Regions from separate parts of the Bradyrhizobium sp. 35 genome, predicted to be linked through region 1. Evidence: riboswitches for the same ligand, from Rfam matches in the RefSeq annotation. Region 1 holds a riboswitch; each other region holds the start of a gene.
What was found. A riboswitch is a leader RNA that binds a small molecule or an ion and turns the genes downstream of it on or off. The one in region 1 is predicted to bind cobalamin.
Positions count from the first base shown of each region.

Region 2: another riboswitch for cobalamin. It lies ahead of metE (5-methyltetrahydropteroyltriglutamate--homocysteine S-methyltransferase); the one in region 1 lies ahead of IVB36_RS33115 (DUF1636 domain-containing protein).
Region 3: another riboswitch for cobalamin. It lies ahead of IVB36_RS32070 (hypothetical protein); the one in region 1 lies ahead of IVB36_RS33115 (DUF1636 domain-containing protein).

Region 1 is NZ_JADPJC010000157.1:166,911-169,148, reverse strand. It holds gene IVB36_RS33125 (cobyric acid synthase) at 1-401, opposite strand, end outside; gene cobO (cob(I)yrinic acid a,c-diamide adenosyltransferase) at 412-1,047, opposite strand; cobalamin riboswitch at 1,088-1,306, shown strand; gene IVB36_RS33115 (DUF1636 domain-containing protein) at 1,401-1,784, shown strand; gene cobW (cobalamin biosynthesis protein CobW) at 1,781-2,238, shown strand, end outside.
Region 2 is NZ_JADPJC010000059.1:7,343-9,580, reverse strand. It holds gene IVB36_RS13765 (hypothetical protein) at 362-523, opposite strand; cobalamin riboswitch at 896-1,095, shown strand; gene metE (5-methyltetrahydropteroyltriglutamate--homocysteine S-methyltransferase) at 1,195-2,238, shown strand, end outside.
Region 3 is NZ_JADPJC010000152.1:17,416-19,653, forward strand. It holds gene IVB36_RS32065 (hypothetical protein) at 1-80, opposite strand, end outside; cobalamin riboswitch at 843-969, shown strand; gene IVB36_RS32070 (hypothetical protein) at 1,163-1,444, shown strand; partial or broken gene IVB36_RS32075 (ArsR family transcriptional regulator) at 2,156-2,238, shown strand, end outside.

The sequences.
Region 1 (2,238 bases):
GCACCCTCCACCAGAACGAGATCGGCGCGCGCCTTCAGCCGCTCGAAGCTCTCCAGCACGGCGCCCATCAATGACGGTTTCATCGCCGCATATTCACGCGCACGCGCGGTCGCGATGCGTTTTCCTTGCACGATCACCTGCGCGCCGACATCGGTCTCGGGCTTGAGCAGCACCGGGTTCATGTCGGTGTGCGGCTCGACGCCGGCGGCGAGCGCCTGGAGTGCCTGGGCGCGGCCGATCTCGCCGCCGTCAACGGTGACGGCTGCATTGTTCGACATGTTCTGCGGCTTGAACGGGACCACGCGCAGGCCGCGTCGCACAAAGGCGCGTGCGAGGCCGGCAACGATGAGCGACTTGCCCACGTCCGAGCCGGCTCCCTGGATCATCAATGCGCGCGCCATCGCGAGTTTCTTAGAACTCGACGCCGGCTTGCGCCTTGATGCCCGAGCGGAAGGGATGCTTGACCAGCGTCATCTCGGTGACGAGATCGGCGATCTCGATCAGCTCGTCCTTGGCGTTGCGGCCGGTGAGCACGACATGCGTCATCGGCGGCTTCTGCGTCGTGAGGAATTCGACGACCTCCGCGATGTCAAGATAGTCGTAGCGCAGCGCGATGTTGATCTCGTCGAGCACGACCATGCGGAGATTCTGGTCGAGGATCAGCTCCTTGGCCTTCTCCCAGCCGGCGCGCGCGGCGGCGATGTCGCGGGCGCGGTCCTGCGTCTCCCAGGTAAAACCCTCGCCCATGGCGTGGAATTGGCATAGGTCGCCGAAATGGCCGGTCAGCATGCGGCGCTCGCCGGTGTCCCAGGCGCCCTTGATGAACTGCACGACCGCGCAGGGGAAGCCATGGGCGACGCAGCGGACGATCATGCCGAAGGCCGAAGAGGACTTGCCCTTGCCGGCCCCGGTGTGGACGATGATCAGGCCCTTTTCGCCGCTCTTGGTCGCCATGATCTTGTCGCGGGCGACCTTCTTCTTCGCCATTTTCGAGGCGTGGCGGGCGTCGGTTTCGTCGGCCGTCTGGGTATCCGGTTCGGGCGTCATCGGACGGGGTCCTTCGGCTTGACAAGAGGCGGTCGGGGGCAAATGGTGGCCCGGCGTTGGTTCCTGTCCTACGACAGGCGAAGAGGGAATGCGATAGGGTCCGAATCGGCAAGATTTGGTTCCAAAATGCAGCCGCCCCCGCGACCGTGACCGGAGAGATGCCCGAAGCCACTGATCCCCTGGGGATCGGGAAGGCGGGGATCGAAGGGGAAACCCTGCTCCGCAAGCCGGGAGACCTGCCAACGCGGACGATTTTGGACCGGCGGACGGGGTGTTCCGCGACGGGGAAACGGGCCTTCGCAAGAACGGTTCGTGGGCCTCATCGCTTCCCGCTGTTTATTCTGGAAGAAGCGATGACCGTCACACTTCATGTCTGCATTACCTGCCGCGCCGGCGAGACACTTGGCGAAGGCGAGACGACGCCCGGCAAGCGCCTGCATGGCGCGATCCTCGAGGCCGGCGTGCCCGACGGCGTCAGCGTGGTTCCCGTCGAATGCCTGTCTGCATGCAACCAGGGTTGCTCCGTCGCGCTCAGCGCGCCCGGCCGCTGGTCCTATGTCTATGGCCGTCTGTCGGATGCGAATGCGAGCGATGTGGTCGCGGGCGCCGCGGCCTATGCGGCCGCGCCCGACGGCCTCGTGCCCTGGCGCAGCCGCCCGGAGGTATTCCGCAAGCAATCGCTTGCCCGCATTCCCCCCATTTCCCCCTTGGCCGTCGTGCCGGAGGCCGCCGAATGAATTCGCTCGCAAAAGTCCCGGTCACGGTCGTCACGGGCTTTCTCGGCTCCGGCAAGACCACGCTGATCCAGCATCTGCTTGCCAATGCCAACGGCAAGAAGCTGGCGGTGCTCGTCAACGAGTTCGGCAGCGAGGGCGTCGATGGCGAGATTCTGAAATCCTGCGCCGATGCGAATTGCCCGGAAGAGAACATCATCGAGCTCGCCAATGGCTGCATCTGCTGCACCGTCGCCGACGATTTTATTCCGACCATGGAGAAGCTGCTGTCGCGGGCCGTCAAGCCCGATCACATCCTGATCGAGACCTCGGGCCTGGCGCTGCCCAAGCCGCTGCTCAAGGCGTTCGATTGGCCGGAGATCCGTTCGCGCATCACGGTCGACGGCGTGATCGCGCTGGCCGACGCCGAAGCTGTCGCCGCCGGCCGTTTTGCGCCCGACCCTGACGCCGTCGAAGC
Region 2 (2,238 bases), on a different contig from region 1:
GGCCGCCTCGATGCTCCAGGTCGTCGCGTTGCGGCTTATCGTCGTTGGCTGACGAGCCGAGGCGAGGTGGACGGGCGTCGAATATCCCAAGATCAGCTTGCAGGATATCTAAAGCTACGTCACTTCGAAACCGAAGAGACGGTCTCCACGCGCGACGAGATCGGTCCGGAGATCCTGAAGACGTACGAGAAGCTCGGCATCCGCTTGCCCACGGTCACCATGCACGAGTGCATGGAGCTAGGGTCGTAACAGGATCCCCGCCGCCCGCGCTCTCGCCGCTTACTCCAGTTTCGCAAGTTAGCGTGCATCCTGACGTCCGGAACTGTTCCTGCGATGCCGCGCAGGCCACGTCCAGGCTGCACTACTCGCCAGCGGCGACGGAAACAACGAAGGCGCGGCCAAAGTCGCTCAGCACGTAAGTGCTTGGCACACCGAAGGAGATCATCTTGACCAACGCCACGGAGCGATCGAGCTCACGGCTCGTCGCGGGGTCCGCCGAACACAGGCAGTCCGGCCTGATCATCCGTTTGATCCTGGAGCAATCCGGCCTTGACAATTCCTAAGGAGCCTCATGGCGCTGTGATCAAGCGGATGCCGGCCGAGGATGATCGCAAACGTCCTCGCGGGCGAGTTCGAGAAGCTGCTGACGGAAAAGACCGGATTTGTCGCGATCACGCAGATGTCGAAGCGCCCACCGCGTTCGTTCTGCTCGCGTTGGCTCATCCGAATACGCCAAGCGGGTGTTGACGGACGCATTCACAAGCGGAGGCTCCACAGATCTAGGCGTTTTTACCAGGCCGGGAGTAAGACCGTTGTGCCCTAGCTGGTACAGCTCGCAATCGCTTGGGCAATATCGCGGCGACACTTAGTAGGTTGACGGATCGATCCTCGTGCGCCTAATGCCAGCCGTCGTGGTCTTCGGATTCGTTTGATCCGGAGCTAAGAGGGAAGCCGGTGCAATGCCGGCGCTGCCCCCGCAACTGTAAGCGGCGAGCCGCTGTCCAACGAAGTCACTGAAGCCATGCGGCTTCGGGAAGGCCGGACAGCAGCGACGACCCGCGAGCCAGGAGACCTGCCTCGACAATATATCGTCCACGGGCGGGGTGTCCCGGTGTGCGCCAAGCAGCTGTCGCTCACGCGATATTCGCTGCATGCGTCCGCCATGGCCTTTGCCCCAATCATGGGGTCTGAGCTATGTCTTTTCTTTCGCTTCCCGTTGCCACACTGGGGACGTCACGCATCGGCCCACGACGCGAACTCAAAGTCGCGCTCGAGAGCTACTGGGCGGGAAACTCCAGCGAAGCCGAGCTCCTCGAGGCGGGGAGTGGACTTCGTGCCGCTAATTGGGCACGGCAGAAATCCCGCGGTGCGACCGTCATTCCTTCGAATGACTTCTCGTTCTACGACCATGTGCTCGATACCAGCCTAATGGTCGGCGCCATTCCCGACGTCTATGGCTGGACCGAAGGTCCTGTGTCGCTCAAGACCTACTTCACCATGGCGCGTGGCGCTCAGGACAGTGGTCACGCTCAGCACGGGCCTGGCGTAGCCGCACAGGAAATGACGAAGTGGTTCGATACCAACTACCACTACATGGTGCCGGAATTTCACCGGGATCAGATCTTTAAGTATTCCTCTCGAAAGCCGATCGAGGAATATGAGGAGGCAAAAAGCCTCGGCTACCAAACGCGCCCCGTCCTAGTTGGCCCAGTCACTTTCCTGAAGCTTGGCAAAAGCGCAAATCCCGCATTCAATCCGCTGTCGCTGCTCGATCGGCTCCTCCCAGTCTATGTCGATGTTCTCCGCGAACTATCCTCGCGCGGTGCTGAATGGGTTCAGCTGGACGAGCCATGCCTGGTGATGGACGTCGACGAAGCATCGCTGGCAGCTGTCCGCCGGGCCTACGCTCATTTCGCAAAGGTTGTGCCGGCCCTTAAAATAATGCTGGCCACATATTTCGGGGCTATCGGCGACAATCTTGAAACAACCTTGGCCTTGCCCGTTGCCGGGCTTCATGTGGATCTGGTTCGGGCACCTGACCAGTTGGACGCAATTGTCGCCACAACCCGTAGAGATCTCGTGGTCTCACTAGGCGTCGTTGATGGTCGGAACGTGTGGCGCTCCAATCTTCCGGCGCTGCTCGACCAACTTGCTCCTATGGTCCAAAAATTGGGCAGGCACCGTGTTCAGATTGCTCCTTCCTGCTCGCTGCTTCATGTTCCGATCGACATTGAGCTA
Region 3 (2,238 bases), on a different contig from region 1:
GCATTGTCGTCGAGCAACTCTTCCCCGAGGGTGTCCTGAAATGGGCGGCTGCCGCCGACATTGAAGAAATAGCGTGTCATAGGCTCTCTCACATTTCTCCTGCTCGAATAGCTACTTACAGCTTGAGGCAGGCCCCTGGAGACAAGGCCGCTTCCAGGAAGCCATCTTGGCCGAGAACAGTGCGCCACTGTGCAACGTTCGTTTCCGGCGGCGATGGCGAAGTTGGGGGCTTTTGCTCCGACAAACAGGGTACGTAACGAGCGACCAAATCTCGCATTCAACTGAGTGTGTCGTCTCGGCTTCGGACTGGAGCGGTTCCTACAAAAAATCCCGCCATTTGACTTTCAGCATGAGCTCTGCTGCTGGAGCCGAACCCACAAGGAGAAGCGACATTCCGAGGTCGCCGAGGTGTTGCTGGGCGTGAAGATATGCGCTGCGATCGCATGTGTGTTTCCTCTCTACTGACAGTAATCATATTTCAATGTTGATTAATGCAAAGTGCCGCGCCCCATGCTGAAATCCTGCGTTTGGCCGTAGTCTTCGACGCAATTCAACGGCATCTGTTATGGGCGGGAGAGCAGTCTGACGTGGTCGTCTCTCCACTTGATGGTCTGTTCGGCGGCTTTGTCGCGGCAAAAACCGCGGGTGCAATTTTGTCACCAAACAGCGCACCAACGTTCGACTAGCTTTCGCGAGCAGCACGAACTCGCCTTCTGCGCTACTCGGACATGGTACCCGCTACTCCACTCGCGCCGATTACTATTCGGCCCGGTGGACCTATTTGGCAAACAACTTCAGGTTTGCCTGCTTCAGACCGGAGATTGACTCCATGCCTCGCCAGCTTCTAGGGTGATATCGATTGTTCCCGCCACGGGGATCAAAAGGGAATGCGGTGCGGGGATTTTCCCTCAGGCCGCAGCTGCCCCCGCAGGGATGACTATTTAGCCCGCGTCCTCGCACTGCTCGCTTGATGCATTGCCGCACGCTCCATCAAGCGGGCCTTTGTCAGCAGCGCCCATCGCCAGATGGCACGCATCTATGGCGCGGACTTGGGTTATGCGGTCAACGACCAGTCCAGACCGCTGATAAAACTTTTCGCGTGCACGCTCCTCATCATCTTCATTGTCGGCGTCCTCTCATTCAATCAGAGAGACCTGCCTCGATGATCAAGCCTGCCTATCCTTTCCAGATCGCCCGCATGGAGTGCCTGCGGGAGTTGCTCGCGGTCAATTCCTCGAGCTCTGCGATCATCACGGAGGGCGCCCCAGCCGCGACGCCGACTGAAAACCAAGGAGGCGCAACCATGCCAACCCCGGCCCAGCAAGCGATCCCGCAAGGCATCGTTGAGGAGCGCCGAGGCGCGGGCCAGGCGCGGCGGCTCGCGGACATCGGCCGAGCACGCGCGCGACCTCAAGGCGCGGCGCGCCGGCGAGAGCAACCTTGAGCAATTGGAAAATATCGAGGGACCGACCATGCAGACAATCAGGCTTCCGCACGGCGGCGAGACCGTTCGCCGGCGTCCGCGCGAAACCCCCTAGGATCCGCGCCAATGCCACCGAGAGATCCCTGGGGCCACAAGTTGAGGCGGTGCATTCATTGCGGACAGATCGGGCCGCGTGTTGTCGTCCTCGGCGGCTACGCACACCGCCGCTGCATCCCAAAGCCGATCCAAGCGACCCGACGACGGACGGAGCGATTCTCAGAGAAAGCCCAGCCGCGCCACAGGGCTTGAGTCCGAATGTCCCAATCTCGGTCGTTGTATGGACGGAAATCCGCGTATGACCCGCCGAGACGCCCATAAGGTATTCTGGAAAGAGTCGCGCTAAGATGCTCACCAAAATGAATTGCCCGCGCGTTCCTATCGATCGGGCCGTGAACCGTCGATCAAGGGTGGTTCGAATCCATCCGATGCAGCTCGACCACGAAGAGTTCGTCCCCTGAGTCACGTTCACTTTGGGTGGGAACCAGGGATCACATCCGAACTTGGGAGGCCCCAAGAATCCGATCCCTTCAACGCGTCATCATAGCGCCGAGGTTGATTACGATCGCCAGGGAAAGAGGATCGTGACTGCGCTCTCGCCGGGGTGAGGTGAAGCCTCTGCCCGTCCTCCAGAAGAGCGCTTTGGTGATGGAAATCGCGGCCTGGTCACCTGGGCGGGAGCGTTCGGATATAATCGACAAGTTCAAGAAGGCCCTCAAATCGTCAGCTGAAGTCGTGTTTGGATCTTAAGTCAGAGG